2 regions of the Aeribacillus pallidus genome follow, and region 2 is predicted to be linked to the other one. Evidence: riboswitches for the same ligand, from Rfam matches in the RefSeq annotation. Region 2 holds a riboswitch; the other holds the start of a gene.
What was found. A riboswitch is a leader RNA that binds a small molecule or an ion and turns the genes downstream of it on or off. The one in region 2 is predicted to bind lysine.
Positions count from the first base shown of each region.

Region 1 (8,363 bases), on a different contig from region 2:
CGAACTCTTGGTGTCAAGCGACGGACAGTCTCAATGTTGTGGTTTAAAATATCTGGTTTCGCATCCATTAACGTTTTTAAGTTTTCGTACACGCCTCCCATGTCTGAAGGCAATACTTCTATTGTCGTAAATGGATTTTTGCGACGAATGGCTCGAACCGTTTCAGCAAATACAGCAGCTCCACCATCAATTAAATCGTCCCGTGCAACCGCTGTCACAACAACGTGTTTTAAATTCATTAAGCGAACGGAATCTGCCACTCGCTCTGGTTCTTTCCAGTCTAATTCCGTTGGTAACCCCGTTTTAACGGCACAGAAACGACACGCCCGCGTACATACGTCTCCTAAAATCATAAAGGTAGCGGTGCGACGAACAGCCCAGCACTCATGAATGTTTGGACAGCGGGCTTCCTCACATACCGTATGTAAGTTTTTCTCCCGCATCATTTTTTTCAAGCCGGTATAGTTTTCGTTCGTATTTAATTTTATTTTTAACCATTCTGGCTTACGTAAGTATTCATCTCTTTTGCTCATACTTTCATCTCCAATCGTCCAATTGTCGTCTGCTTAAGCAAACAGAGTGAACCAATATCTCAAAACTTCTTCTGATGTCACTTTAACATACGAAAGAAGGGAACACAAGCATTGTGAAATGATGGTTACCATTAATTGATATTAATGTTTGAATCGTTCAATCACAAACTAATTATATCACGAGTAGACTCGACATTTTGAAAAAAAGGAGGACCAATATGGGAAGGCTCATCATTGTATTGCTTTTTTTGTCCCTTTTCATTCCCTTCAGTGTCCTAGCGAAGGAAGCACCTTCTGAAGAGGAAATGTATCGAAAACGGATGGAATTATATAAAAAAGTGGAAGCTGTCACTTTGATTCCATGGTATTATTTAGCAGCCATTGATCAATACGAACGAACGATTCGTACGGTTAGAAAAGATTTACCGAAACCAGAGGGGATTATTAGTATTTACTTTACAGAAGAACAATGGTCAGGTGGTTGGAATCCGAATCGAAATGACGTCAATCCTCGTTCTATTGCCTACTTTGATGGAATGGGTGTCGATGGGAATGGAGATGGTAAAGCCGAACGGACGAACGATGAAGACGTTTTATTTGCTATGGCCAAATATGTGAAGCAGTATGGCATGGATCATGACAACATTAAAATCGCTTTATGGAACTATTATAAACGGGATCGAGCCGTGAGTATTATTGTCGGGAAAGCGAAAATGTATCGTCACTTTGGACGTTTAAATTTGGACCAAAAATCCTTCCCACTTCCTATTCGCTATAATTACAGTTATAAGAACACGTGGGGAGATGCTAGAGGTTGGGGAGGACGGCGAATTCATGAAGGTACAGATATTTTTGCCGACTATGGCGTTCCTGTTCTATCCACTTGTTACGGTATTGTCGAAATGAAAGGATGGAACAAGTATGGAGGATGGCGAATCGGCATTCGTGACATTAACAATACGTATCATTATTTTGCTCATCTCAATGGATTTGTAAATGGCTTGCACGTCGGGCAAATGGTTGAGCCTGGTATGATGATTGGGGCTGTAGGAAGTAGCGGATATGGTCCCCCAGGTACATCTGGAAAATTCCCACCCCATTTACATTACGGGATGTACAAATATAATGGAAAAACCGAATGGTCGTTTGATCCATTTCCATACTTACGTCGCTGGGAACAAGAAGCGAAAAGAAATCGACGATAACCAAAAATAGGCTTACGCCTTCTGTATCAGCCCTCTCCCATAAAAAAGTGACCGAAATAGACATCCATTTCGGTCACTTTTTGTATGATTAGTTTTTAGATTTACGAACAGCATTCGCAATCGAAAGTCCTAATCCACCCCAAATGATTAGCATACCAACAATCATCATCACTACTGCACTTGCATCCATGGTTATTGTACCTCCTTATGGGATGGAATTTCTAATTGACCTTGATTCCACTTTTTTGCATAAGCAAAGACAAATCCAAGGAAAATCACAAATGCGGCTACAAGCCAACCAGAGTAGAAGTTAAATACAGCTGGATAATCTCCATAGCTGTTCAAAATATCTTCGCGGAAGTTCATTACCATCATAATACCTAGAACGACTGGAGTAATAATTGTTATTGAAAGTTTCCACCAAGCACCAAGGCGAATATCGGAAACAGCGTCCGCATGACCTTTTAAGTTATCAAGTTCACGTAAGAACCAAGCAACAAAAACAACTTCGACTAAACCAGCTAAAGCAATACCGTAATTGTTGATAAAGTGGTCTGCAGAGTCTAAGAAGTATAAGCCACCTTGAGTCGAGAATAATATAGAGATTAGCGCTGCAATTCCACCACCGACAGCAACAGAAGCCGTACGGGAAATGTTAAACTTTTCTTGTACACCAGCAACATATGTTTCAACAATCGAAATGAGAGAAGAAAGGCCTGCAAGTACTAAACATGTAAAGAATAAGAACCCAAATAACTCAGATGCAACTGGGAAGTTGTTAATAATTTCCGGAAATACCGCAAACGCAAGGATAACACCTTTAGAAACAACTTCTTGAACAGGGACACCTTGTTGTGCAGCCATAAATCCTAACGCACTGAAAACCCCGATACCTGCTAGCAACTCTACAGAAGAGTTCGCAAAACCAGTAATAAATGCGTTGTTCGTAATATCAGATTTCTTTGGTAAGTAACTTGAATACGTAATCATGATGGCAAAAGCTATAGATAAACTGAAGAAAATTTGTCCATACGCTGCTACCCATACTTTCCCACTTAAAATTACATCCCAGTTCGGTTTAAAGAATGTGTTTAACCCGTCTACTGCTCCTTCAAGCGTTAATGCACGAATAACGATAATTAAAAATAAGACCACTAACGCCGGAATCATTACTTTGTTTGCCAATTCAATACCTTTTTTAACTCCTTTGAACAGTACACCTAAAGTGATTGCCCAAACTAAAACCAGTGGAATAAAGACGCTAGGAACAACACTTCCTACCTCACCTGGATTTTCAGTTAATTTCAAATAGTCTCCGATTAAAAAGCTTAGTGGATCATTTCCCCATTGTAAGCTGAGCGCATAGTACGCATAAGCCATCGCCCAAGCGATAATTACAGCGTAGTAAGTTGAGATGACAAACGAGATTCCGACTTGCCACCATCCAATCCATTCACCTTTTTTCGACATTCGTCCCAATGATAATGGAGCTGAACCTCGATACTTGTGCCCAAGTGTAAACTCTAAAACTAAGATGGGAATCCCTGCTGTTAACAACGCGAATAAATATGGTAGGAAGAAGGCTCCTCCACCGTTTTCGTAGGCGATGCCAGGAAAACGCCAAATGTTACCTAATCCGACTGCTGACCCGACCGCTGCTAAAATAAAACCGGCCCGAGTCCCCCATTGTTGTCGATTTTCCATTCTTTTACCCCCTTATTTCTAACTTCCAATGTGAAGTTAGATATTTTAAATTTTCTGATTATTTAATATTATCTAACATAAAGTATAAGCCTATCGACAATAGTTGTCAAAGTAATATTTTAAAAATAATAAAAAAATTAATTCAATTACAATTATTTTACAGTTCCTTACCTTCTCTCACTATTGTAAAAAAGTATCTCTATGTTGCCTAACTTCGTTTCATTTTTTATACATTTTGGAATTTCATAGATTTTTGTTTTAATATAAGATCTTTTACATATGTGCACAAAAAAAAACGAGCGGTCCATTGACCGCTCGTTTTTATCATCTAAGCTTCGACTGCTTCCGTTTGTTTTCCTGTATTTCTTTGCAGCCATACCGCTACAATAACAAACAGGATGGCTGCAGCGAATAATCCAATAATCGTACTACCGAAAAAGCCAATGACAATATAACTAATTGTAGAAATAACCGCTGCGATAAGCGTGTAAGGCAGTTGTGTCACGACATGGTCCATATGGTTGCTACCGGCTCCTGTAGACGAAAGAATCGTCGTATCTGAAATTGGCGAACAATGGTCACCAAATACCGCTCCTGCCAACACGGCAGCCATTGATGGTAAAAGAAGTGTCATATCAGTAACAGCCGCGATTTCTCCAGCAATCGGAAGCAATAAACCAAATGAACCCCAAGACGTACCTGTCGAAAATGCCATAATTCCAGCTACTAAAAATAAAATAGCCGGTAAAAACGCTGTATTTATGTTCGCTTTTTCCACAAGTCCCGCTAAATACGTACCTGTTTGCAATTGATCAATTAATGTAACTATCGTCCACGCTAAAATCAAAATATTGATCGCTGGTAACATGGAGCGAATTCCTGCCCAAACTCCATTCCCAAATACGGATGCAGGAATCCCTTTAAATACAACACTTTGACGAATAAACAAAAGAATTGTCACTAATAAGCCAAATAAACCACCGTATACAAGGGAAGTTGCTACGTCTGTGTTTTCAAAAATGGCAAGGATTGTAGCTTCACCTTCCACCGCTTTCGCTCCTGTCCAAATCATCGCCACGACCGTTCCAACTATTAAAGCTAGGATCGGTAGCAATAAATCACCAATCGTTCCTTTTTGACTAACTGGCAATTCTTCTTTAACTTCCCCTGGAATTTCTTTTTCTGGATCATACACTTCACCTGTTGCTATCGCCCGTTCTTCATGTTGCTTCATTGCACCAATGTTTACGTTGCGAATCGCGACAAAGAAGACGAAGGCCAAAGCTACCCATACATAAATATTTAATGGCACCATTTGCATAAATGCCGAAAAAGCCGTATATTCCGTAATGCTATGCTCAGCTAAAATCATCCCAATGATTCCAATAATATATGCGCCCCAGCTGGAGATTGGCGAAACGACACATACCGGTGCGGACGTAGAATCGATTAAATAAGCTAATTTTGCGCGTGATACTTTTTGTCGGTCTGTAATTGGGCGAGCCACTTGCCCCACTGCTAAGCTATTAAAATAATCATCGATAAAAATAATAATCCCTAAAAAGGCTGTAACTAATTGTGCTCCTACACGAGATTTTACGCGCTTTAACGCCCATTCACCAAAAGCTCGACTTCCACCAGAAATATTAATAAATGCGGTAATGACACCCAAAATGAGTAAGAAAATTAAAATGTAAACATTCCACGTATTTATTTCCCCATCGGAAATAAAAATGCCCGAAAATGCCTCCCAAATATAAGTAAATGACGCACCTAGCTGGAATTGACCTAACAATAAACCTGCCAATACAATCCCAACACCTAAGGATAATATGACACGACGAGTAAGAATCGCCATCACAATGGCTACAACAGGTGGTAAAAGTGAGAAAATCGTATTTTCCATTAGTCCTCCTCCTTATTTTGATAGGGGGGAACTTTTTTCATGACAGAGGATAAACAAAAAAGGGTAATGATAGAGAACGTCTACCATTACCCTTGTAATGTCTTCCGTTTCTCCATCACGATCAGTAGCTCCCCATTATGAGGTATACCCCCTCATAATGACAGTGTTACTCTTATTCAGAGCAACCCCAGCAAAAATGACGTTGACGCATCATTTTTACTTCGGCAAAATTTCCTTTCAACTACGATCATCGTTGTCATCCTCACGTAGCCTACTCATAAATTTTGCAGCCTCTACCCCATCGGATTTCGATTAGGTTAGTTGCTTATTCACTTGTCTTCTATTACTATAACAATGTTTATTTCATTTATCAACTAATTTTCAAATGGTACTTCAATGGAAGGGGAAGTATTACCGCCACCGTTGTAAAACTGTGGTACTTTTCCTTGAATTAGTCCCATAGCAACAGGAATATCCTGTTTGATTGTCGTCACTTTTGTTGCAAATGGAATGATAATTTGAATGTTTACCTCTATTTCAATAAAAACTTCGACCCAAACGTTATTAATTCCTAATGCTTCATAGTACGTTTTTACATTGGATTGTGCGTCACCAATTGCAAAGAAACGAACGGGAATTTGTGGACCTAAGTTCCCTAATAACGCATTGTTTGTCGCTTGCCCAAGCGGAACTTCGTACACAATTCCTTCCCGTTTTATGGTTTCTTCTTTGTTAATTTCTACATCTGATAAAAATTCCAGCGCTTCTAAATTTCCGCGCTCTGCTTCTTTAATGTTCATTTGAACAAGGCTCGTAATTTCTGACTGCACCCTACTTATAATTTCTGTATTAAACTTCGTTGTCGTCGTTCCATTTCCGTTCGGGTTCGGTACCGTTTCAATAATGTCATTAATATCAATGACATTCGCTATTTTTTTATTAATCGCTTTATTAATGACCATCGTGGCGATTTTACGGGTTTGCGTTTCGGCGTAGCTCGTTAGCGTTGGTTTAATCCCCTCATTGATAATCCATAGTCCAGCCGCAGTGGAAAAAATAAAGAAGACAAATGAAAGTAAAAAGACATAACGAAAGGGTAATGGCCCTCTTCGTCGGGGTTTTTTGTAAAAATAAAAAGACAAAAAAATCCCCCCTTCACTACTAAATGTATGCGTGAAAAAGGGGAAATAAGCTATTTTTTTATGCTTCACATTTTACAATGGTAACGCCTAAATGTTCTTGTAAATTCATTTCATAAGGCTGTTGTAACGGTTGTCCATTTTGTTCCGTAATGCGGATATGGGGACGATCGGTTACACCTTTATTTTGCTTAGCGACAATTCCTTTCCGTCCATCGCTTAATTCAACAGTTACTCCAACCGGGTAGATCGATATCGATTTTCGGAAAGCCTCGACAATTGATGAATCAAACAAGGTTCCTGCACCAGAGTATAATAACTCTAAACCTTCGTGTGGCAACATCGCCTTTCGATACACGCGATTGGAGGTAACGGCATCATATACATCTGCTACAGCAATAATTTTCGCAAATTCATGCATCTCGTCCCCTTTAATCCCGCGCGGATACCCCGAACCATTTAAACGTTCATGATGTTGATACGCACAATGAGCCGCTACTAGTGGAACGGTATGTAAACGTCGTAACAACTCAAACCCAAACTCGGTATGCTTTTTTACGACTTCGAACTCCTCATCGGTCAGCTTTCCTGGCTTAAGTAAAATCTCCCGAGGAACTTTCACTTTCCCGACATCGTGAAGTAAGGCTCCTAACCCTAATACTTCTAATTGCTTACGAGGCAATTGTAACCCGACACCTATGGCTAATGAATATAAGGTTACATTGTATGAATGCTGATAAATATAAGAATCATAGGAATAAACGTCAACTAAGACATTTAAAACATCTTGATTACCTTTAATCGCTTCTAAAATGGTCGAAACAATTCCTTTTAACTGTTTTGTATTTTTTTCAAGTACGGTCATGGTAGATAAGGAAGAGGAATTATTAATCATTCTAAGTGTATTTTCGATGGTTTTAACAGCACGGAGTCGTTCAGCTTCAGAAATAGAAGACGTCGCTTTAATTCCTTCAGATGCAGAATCGGCAATATATACGTATGTAATTTTATATTGATTTAATCGATCAATTAATCTTTCCGTTAATGACACACCTTCACGTAATAACGGTTGACCTTTTTCGTTAAAAATAGGATGTGCTAAGATCATACCTGGTTTGACTGATTTTGTAGCTATTAACCTCATTATATTCTCCTATTGATTGTTCTTTTTTTTACTCCTTTAGGTCCATCATAAAATACAAGAAAACAAATGACAATCAAATGTTGCACTAAATAGAAGGGAAGGCAGTATCTTCCCTTCTCATTACACCAGCTTAAGCAAAGCGTCTTTCCCTTTCATTCCTGTATAAATGCCATATTCCTCCGCTTCTACCGTTACGGATTCTAACGGAGCTTCCAATAATTGCTCAATTGTTTTTACTCCAACCGCACGACCTGCAATAATTCTTCGATCTTTTAACCGTTCGTTGAGTAACGCCACATCTAAAGCGCCACACATAATATACCCTTTATCATTCGTTACCATCACTAAATTCGTTTTTGGTAACTGAACGTTTATCGCTAGAAACGTATGTCCGTCGATTACTATTGGTTCAAGGGATACCATCAATCCTCCGCTCCTTTCATACTACATGTGTATGAAAAGATGTGAAAAGGTGCTACAAGTTATTTTGACAACTTCCAAACGATAATGTCCCGTAAAAATTCTGGTAGAAAGTATGTTTTTTTCTGTGCTCGATGAATTTCTGGAAAAAATGGACCAAACGTAAACATATCAATTGTTGCTAGTTGGTATACTCGTCTGGCTTCAAGAGGTTTCCCTCGGATAGAAAAGGTTTGCCTATTTTCATCAAAGTCGATTCCACTGTACACAAACGCTCCCATCACTTGTCCACGAAAACCAAATCCCTTAATC
Region 1 covers NZ_JBCNBW010000021.1:85,214-93,576, reverse strand. The annotation lists gene lipA (lipoyl synthase) at 1-533, opposite strand, end outside; gene ABES52_RS05520 (M23 family metallopeptidase) at 752-1,738, shown strand; gene ABES52_RS05515 (methionine/alanine import family NSS transporter small subunit) at 1,827-1,928, opposite strand; gene ABES52_RS05510 (sodium-dependent transporter) at 1,931-3,442, opposite strand; gene ABES52_RS05505 (Na+/H+ antiporter NhaC family protein) at 3,771-5,348, opposite strand; lysine riboswitch at 5,466-5,652, opposite strand; gene yunB (sporulation protein YunB) at 5,723-6,490, opposite strand; gene ABES52_RS05495 (HD-GYP domain-containing protein) at 6,549-7,631, opposite strand; gene ABES52_RS05490 (YunC family protein) at 7,752-8,054, opposite strand; gene ABES52_RS05485 (bifunctional metallophosphatase/5'-nucleotidase) at 8,114-8,363, opposite strand, start outside.
Region 1: another riboswitch for lysine. It lies ahead of ABES52_RS05505 (Na+/H+ antiporter NhaC family protein); the one in region 2 lies ahead of ABES52_RS15205 (aspartate kinase).

Region 2 (8,363 bases):
CTCTCTCTTCGTTAGTAAAGGTTTGTGTGCGTATTCATTGTCCTTCAACTATTATAACCCTCCTTGCCTTCGACAGCTTTGAACCGCGGGATGGGTATTGTCTTCGTCACGTTATCATATGAAAACTTTGCATTGAAAGTTACTACTGTAAAGGCGATTTGAGGGTTTTTCTTTAAATTGTGCTAATTCCCTATTTCACTGAGACAGAATTTACATGAAAAAATTTTTCTTTTTCTTTACCAGTTAAAGGGACGCTCTTCCCTGTACGTCGTGAAATTTGAACAATCGTTCCCCTTCCAGTAAAACAAACCGTTCCATCTTCTTTTGTCCCTAAATAATGCAGATCAATCGATGAGGTACCTACCTTAGCGACTTTTACATAAATGCGCAACTGTTCATCAAAATACACTTGTCTGTGAAAATCGCATTGTAGGTCGGCAACGACAGGCATTTCTTCAATATCGGGGTCTAACCAACGATTCAAAAAGCCAAGATGCTTAAAAAACTCGATACGTGCGTCTTCAAAATAAACAAACGGGACGGTGTTATTTAAATGACCAAACAAATCTGTTTCCGAGAAGCGAACTTTGACACGATGAAAAAATTGAAATTCTTTTCTCCATTCTTCAAAGTTAGGAATGTACGAAATTTGTTTCATAGACTCCCTCCAAAATGAATGAATATTCATTCTTTTCTTATTATTATATCCTCTTTTTGTCAAAAAAGGTACTATTTTTAACAACAAAAGCATTTGGCACTTGGTTCATTTAATGCATCGTACAAACAAAAAAAGAACCGAGAATACTCCCGGCTCTTTTTTACACGGTATAATCGCTTCCGAAAAATTTACGGAACATATGGAACGTCGTTTCGCGGTTTAGTGCAGCAATCGAAGTCGTTAATGGAATTCCTTTTGGACATGATTGCACGCAGTTTTGTGAGTTACCGCAGTTTGCTAGACCGCCATCACCCATAATTGCTTCCAAGCGTTCATCTTTATTCATTGCACCAGTTGGATGCGCATTGAATAAACGAACTTGCGAAAGAGGGGCTGGTCCAATAAAGTTGGATTTACTGTTTACGTTTGGACAAGCTTCTAAACATACCCCACAGGTCATGCATTTAGATAATTCGTACGCCCATTGACGTTTTTTCTCTGGCATACGCGGACCTGGTCCTAAGTCGTACGTACCGTCGATTGGAATCCATGCTTTTACTTTCTTTAACGAATCAAACATTCGACTACGATCTACTTGCAAATCACGAATCACCGGAAACGTACGCATTGGTTCTAAACGAATTGGTTGCTCTAATTGATCAACAAGCGCTGTACAAGATTGTCTTGGCTTCCCATTAATGACCATGGAACATGCACCACAAACTTCTTCTAAACAGTTCATATCCCATGTGACTGGTGTTGTTTTTTCCCCTTTCGCATTAACTGGATTTCTGCGAATCTCCATTAATGCGGAAATAACATTCATATTAGGACGATAAGGAATTTCAAACTCCTCTTCATAAGGGGCTGAGTCCGGATTGTCTTGACGAGTAATGATAAAACGGACAGTCTTTTTCTCACTCATCATTACTTTTCCCCTTTCTTTTTAGTATAGTCACGTTTCCGAGGAGGAATGAGTGAAACGTCAACATCTTCGTAATGGAATTCTGGTGCGTTTTTCTCTGGGTTGAACTTAGCCATTGTTGTTTTTAACCATTCCTCGTCGTTTCTGTCAGGGAATTCTGGTTTATAATGAGCACCACGACTTTCATTACGATTGTAAGCACCAATTGTAATTACACGTGCTAAATGAAGCATATTCTTTAATTGACGTGTAAACGTAGCACCTTGGTTACTCCATTTTGCAGTGTCGTTGATGTTGATGTTTTCCCAACGCTCCATTAATTCTTGAATTTTTTCATCCGTTTTTAATAGTTTGTCATTGTAACGAACAACCGTTACGTTATCTGTCATCCATTCACCAAGCTCTTTATGTAACAAGTAAGCATTTTCGTTACCATCTAATGAAAGAACTTGGTTCCATTTTTCTTCTTCTTGTTTACGATACGTATCATATAGAGAAGAAGGCATAGCATCTGCACTTTTCTCAAGACCACGAATATACTCTACAGCTTTCGGTCCAGCGACCATACCACCGTAAATGGCAGAAAGTAAGGAGTTTGCTCCTAGACGGTTAGCTCCATGTTGTGAATAATCACATTCACCGGCTGCGAACAATCCTGGAATATTCGTTTGTTGATCGTAGTCAACCCATAATCCACCCATTGAATAATGAACAGCTGGGAAGATTTTCATCGGCACTTTTCGTGGGTCATCCCCCATAAACTTTTCATAAATTTCAATAATTCCACCAAGCTTAACATCTAATTCTTTTGGATCTTTATGGGATAGGTCAAGATAAACCATGTTTTCCCCGTTAATACCCAGCTTTAAGTCTACACATACATGGAAAATTTCACGTGTCGCAATATCACGCGGTACGAGGTTTCCGTAAGCAGGATATTTTTCCTCTAAGAAATACCATGGCTTTCCGTCTTTGTATGTCCAAACACGACCACCTTCACCACGAGCAGACTCACTCATGAGACGAAGTTTGTCGTCCCCTGGAATGGCTGTTGGGTGAATTTGGATAAACTCACCGTTAGCGTAGTACGCTCCTTGCTGATATACAATAGAAGCTGCTGAACCAGTATTAATAACCGAATTCGTTGATTTACCGAAAATGATACCAGGTCCACCAGTCGCCATAATAACCGCATCAGCTGGGAACGAATGAATTTCCATATTGGTTAAGTTTTGCGCAACAATACCACGAGTAACTCCAGCGTCATCAAGAACAACGCCTAAAAATTCCCATCCTTCATACTTTGTAACAAGACCAGCCACTTCATGACGACGAACTTGTTCATCTAGTGCGTAAAGAAGCTGTTGACCTGTTGTTGCCCCAGCATACGCCGTCCGGTGGTGTTGGGTACCTCCGAAGCGACGGAAATCGAGAAATCCTTCTGGAGTACGGTTAAACATAACTCCCATACGGTCTAATAGATGAATGATACCAGGGGCTGCTTCACACATTGCTTTTACTGGAGGTTGGTTTGCTAAGAAATCCCCACCGTATACGGTATCGTCAAAGTGCTCCCAAGGAGAGTCTCCTTCCCCTTTTGTGTTCACTGCACCGTTAATTCCACCTTGTGCACATACAGAGTGAGAACGCTTTACAGGTACTAATGAGAACAACTCGACCGGCGTTCCTGTTTCTGCAATTTTAATTGTTGCCATCAAGCCAGCTAATCCGCCACCGACGACGATGATTTTGCCTTTTTTCATCCGTGACTCACTCCTTTTCCAACGAAAGTCCGAATTGCATCAAAACCGATAATCTATCATACAAATGCGAAGATAGCGCGAATTCCTACCCAAGATAAAGCTATGAAAATACCTAATGTAACATATGTAGCAATCATTTGGGAACGAGGAGAAATAGTGATTCCCCAGCTAACTAAGAATGACCATAATCCATTTGCAAAATGGAAAACAGTTGAAACAACTCCAACTACATAAAATGCTATCATCCCTGGGGTCGATAAAATGTTTTCCATCATTTCAAAGTTTACATCTTGTCCAAACGCTGCTGCTACGCGAGTCTCCCAAACGTGCCATGTAACAAAAATTAATGTAATAACGCCTGTAATACGTTGTAAGAAGAACATCCAGTTACGGAAAAATCCGTAATTACCGATATTGTTTTTTGCGGTAAAGGCAATGTATAAACCATAGACCGCATGATATAAAAGTGGTAAGAAAATAACGAAAATTTCTAATGCATAGCGAAATGGAAGACTTTCCATGAAATGAGCAGCTTCGTTAAAAGCTTCTTCACCACGCGTAGCAAAGTGGTTCACTACTAAGTGTTGCGTTAAAAACACCCCTACTGGAATTACACCTAGCAATGAATGCAACCTACGATTGTAAAATTCACGATTTCCAGCCATGAATTACCCCCCTTAAAGATGAAACTGGCAACGACTGCTCCTTTCCTCCAGTTGCACCGTTTCAAATTTTTTAACAATAATGTGACATGTTCATTTTACTCCCATCAGTTGGAAGCGTCAAGAAAACGTATACATGAATTCGACTATATTTTCAAATTTTTTTAAATTACAAACCATTTTCATTTAACTATTGTCAAATAATGTATGAACTTAATCATTTACTTCCCACTATCATAAACTAGCAAAACCGTTTATAATTTATTAGGATAGAAAGAGGGGAAACATTGAATGAGCTCAAATGAAATGAAACACATCCATGAAGAACAATTACCTGTTTTTGGTTATGAATTAATAAGAGATTTTGTTTTACCAGATTTATTAGGACAAGAAGCTGACGGCATTTTATATTGGGCTGGCAAAAATATCGCTCGAAAGTTTCCATTAACGTCCATTGAAGAAATAGTAACGTTTTTTGAAGAAGCCGGCTGGGGACAGTTGTCCATTATTTATGAAAAAAAAGATGAGTTATTATTTGAGCTATCCGGCTCTATTGTCAAACGTCGTTTAGAAATCAACAAAGAAAACAGTTTTAAAATTGAAGCTGGATTTCTCGCCCAACAAATTCAATCGCAAAAAAAAGCCATTGCCGAAACCTTTGAAGAAAAATTATTGAGTAAGCAAAAAGTCCGTTTTACCGTTCGTTGGGACCGAAAAGATGTAACGGATGATTGAGTATCGTTAAGGAGCTGACATTCCACCGCTTTTAAGCGAGGATGTCAGCTTTCTTTGTTATAAAGCGGCTATTGTTTCTTCTACTTTATCCAGACCGAATGCTTCATGTAAAATCTCGGCTGCACGTATCATTTCCTTCTGATCTACTACGACGGAAACTTTTATTTCAGATGTCGAAACCATTTTAATTTGAATGCCGTTTTGGGCTAAAACATCAAACATTTTGGCGGCTACACCAGGGTTAGAAATCATTCCTGAACCGACAATAGATACTTTCGCTAATCCACTTTCCGCTTCCATTTTTTCAAATCCTAATGAAGATTGATGTTCATTCAATACTGCCAACGTTTCTCTCACGTCTTCGTCTTTTACTGAGAAAGAAAGGTTCGTTGTATTTTCATCCGTTTGCACTTGAATAATGATGTCGACATTGATATGGTGATTGGCCAATGTTGTAAAAATGGATGAAAGAGAGGTTATTTGGTTCGTTAGTCCATGAACGGTTATTCTTGTAATTTCTTTTTCAAAAGCTACTCCACGTACAATTAAATTCGATTCCATCGTATTTACCTCCTCGATATATGTTCCGTCAACATGTTCCATACTTGAGCGAACCGTCAATGGTACACGATAATTTTTCGCAAACTCGACGGCTCGTGGATGAAGAACCCCTGCTCCTAAATTCGCCATCTCTAACATTTCGTCATAAGATATCGCTTTTAACTGGCGAGCTGCTTTCACATACCTTGGATCAGATGTATATACTCCCGTTACGTCGGTGTAAATATCGCATCGTTCAGCAGATAAACTAGCGGCTAAGGCAACAGCAGTCGTATCCGAACCTCCCCGACCTAATGTCGTAATCGCCCCTTCAGAAGTGATACCTTGAAATCCAGCAACGACGACAATATTTCCTTCATTCAAGGCGTTGAGGATGGGTTCTGTTGTAATATGAGTAATTCTTGCGTTTCCGTGAACCGCTTCCGTTTGAATTCCTGCTTGCCAACCGGTATACGAAACGGCTTTGTACCCTAACTCATGAAGAGCCATCGTTAACAAAGCAATGGTTACTTGTTCACCTGTTGAAAGGAGCATATCCAATTCTCGCTTATTTGGATATGTACTAATTTCCTTAGCTAAGGAAACTAATTGATCGGTTGTTTTTCCCATCGCTGACACTACGACGACAACGTCATTTCCCCGTTCCTTCTCTTCAATTACCCTTTGAGCGACATGACGAATTCGTTCCGTTGAACCTACAGAAGTACCACCAAATTTTTGTACGATGATTCCCATACACAATCCCTTCTTTCATTTACTTTAAAATAAAACAAAAACAGGTAAGAGAACTATTCTCCTACCTGTGCTTCCTAACAAAAACGATAATAATGAAAACACAAGTGAGATAGCTCTCCAAGATGATGCCATCTTGACAGTCCTACATTTCTTAAACGCAGAACCAGCAGAAAAAGAAATGAGTCTTTTTCCACTTCGGCGAACTCCCCTTTCAAAGCATTTCCTCGAAGCTCATTCTTCTCCATGCTTCTACTCTTGAAGTTCGCACCTCTATCTTCACTGTTCCCTTTATAAAATTTTCATCATTATAACACATAAAAAAATATTTAATCAATTCATTTTTTGAAGTTCATCAAATAGGTTTTTTGCTACGTTATGAGGAATACCAATTTGTACAAAATCTTCTACGGTAGCTTCCTTCATTTTTTTCAGTGAGCCGAAGTGACGTAATAACAGTTTTTTCCGCTTTGATCCTATTCCAGGAATTTCATCTAATTTGGATTGAAACGACGTTTTTCCACGCAGCTGTCGGTGAAAGGAAATCGCAAATCGATGAACCTCGTCTTGAATACGCTGCAATAAATAAAATTCTTGACTGTTTCGATCTAATGGGACAACTTCTAGCGGTTCTCCGAAAATGACGTCAGATGTACGATGCTTCTCATCTTTTACTAGTCCAGCCACCGGAATGGATAAATTTAATTCGTTCGTCAACACATCCCGGGCCGCTTCTACCTGTCCTTTTCCTCCATCGATGACGATTAAGTCGGGTAAAGGAAGTCCCTCTTTTAATACACGCTGATACCTTCTACGAATCACTTCGCGCATCGAATCATAATCATCTGGTCCTTTTACCGTTTTAATTTTATATTTCCGATATTCTTTTTTCGCTGGACGTCCATCAATAAATACGACCATCGCTGATACGGCATCCGTACCTTGAATGTTAGAATTATCAAACGCCTCGATGCGATGGGGTGTATAGATGTTTAACTGTTCTCCGAGCCGTTCTACTGCTTTAATGGTTCGCTCTTCATCCCGTTCAATTAGAGAAAATTTCTCTTTTAACGAAATTTCAGCGTTTTTTGTTGCTAAATCAACGAGTTCTTTCTTTTGTCCCCGCTTCGGTTTGACAACTTTTACATCTAACAGTCTACTAGCTAGCTCTCCATCCACAGTTTGCGGCAAAAAGATCTCTTTTGGTTTGATATGATGGGCACGTGAATAAAATTGCCCGAGAAACGTTAAAAATTCTTCCTCTGGTTCATCGTAAATCGGAAACATAGATACATCCCGTTGAATCAGTTTTCCCCCACGAACAAAAAAGACTTGGACACACATCCATCCTTTATCAACGGCAAATCCAAATACATCGCGATCGGTAAAATCATTCATTGTTATTTTTTGTTTTTCCATCACCGCTTCAATATGAGCGATTTGGTCTCGATATTCTTTCGCCCGCTCAAATTCCAATTGCTCCGATGCTTCGTACATTTTTTGTTGTAGCTGCTCTTTTATTTCTTTGTAACCACCATTTAAAAAGCGGGTAATTTCATCCGTAATACGTTTATATTCCTCACTCTCGACCGGTTTCACACATGGGGCTAAACATTGCCCCAAATGATAATACAAACATACGCGATCCGGTAAATTCGAACATTTTCTTAACGGATACAAGCGGTCGAGTAGCTTTTTCGTTTCGTTGGCTGCCCCAGCATTTGGATAAGGTCCAAAATATTTTCCTCCATCTTTTTTTACTTTACGAGTCGTTATTAAGCGCGGATGTTTTTCATTTGTCAATTTAATATAAGGGTAGCTTTTATCGTCCTTTAACATAACGTTATATTTAGGATCATACTTTTTGATTAAGTTCATTTCCAAAATTAAAGCCTCAATATCGGACGAAGTAACGATATATTCAAAGTCTTCAATTTCATTGACGAGCCGTTGTGTTTTTGCATCATGACTACCGGTAAAGTACGAACGGACACGATTTTTTAACACTTTCGCTTTTCCGACATAGATGATGATCCCTTGCCGATCTTTCATTAAATAACATCCAGGTTGGTCAGGAAGAAGGGCTAGCTTCTGCTTTAATCGTTCATTCATCGTCCTCACCTCCAGGTACCCATTCGTACAAAACAATATGATGATATACAGGGTCTAAAATAGGGTCAGTTTCAAATGCTTTCATCTTCTTTACTTTACCATTCACGTCGATACCTTGGGTAACAAAACCCTCAAGTACTTTATTCGTTAAGATGATCCTTTCTTTTTCTTTACCTTTTATGTCGTGCAGAAATGAATTAAAAGACTGTAACCTT
Region 2 covers NZ_JBCNBW010000072.1:7,326-15,688, reverse strand. The annotation lists gene ABES52_RS15235 (helix-turn-helix domain-containing protein) at 1-48, opposite strand, end outside; gene ABES52_RS15230 (acyl-CoA thioesterase) at 191-658, opposite strand; gene sdhB (succinate dehydrogenase iron-sulfur subunit) at 819-1,583, opposite strand; gene sdhA (succinate dehydrogenase flavoprotein subunit) at 1,586-3,346, opposite strand; gene ABES52_RS15215 (succinate dehydrogenase cytochrome b558 subunit) at 3,403-4,011, opposite strand; gene ABES52_RS15210 (YslB family protein) at 4,300-4,743, shown strand; gene ABES52_RS15205 (aspartate kinase) at 4,801-6,039, opposite strand; lysine riboswitch at 6,142-6,320, opposite strand; gene uvrC (excinuclease ABC subunit UvrC) at 6,370-8,148, opposite strand; gene ABES52_RS15195 (hypothetical protein) at 8,141-8,363, opposite strand, start outside.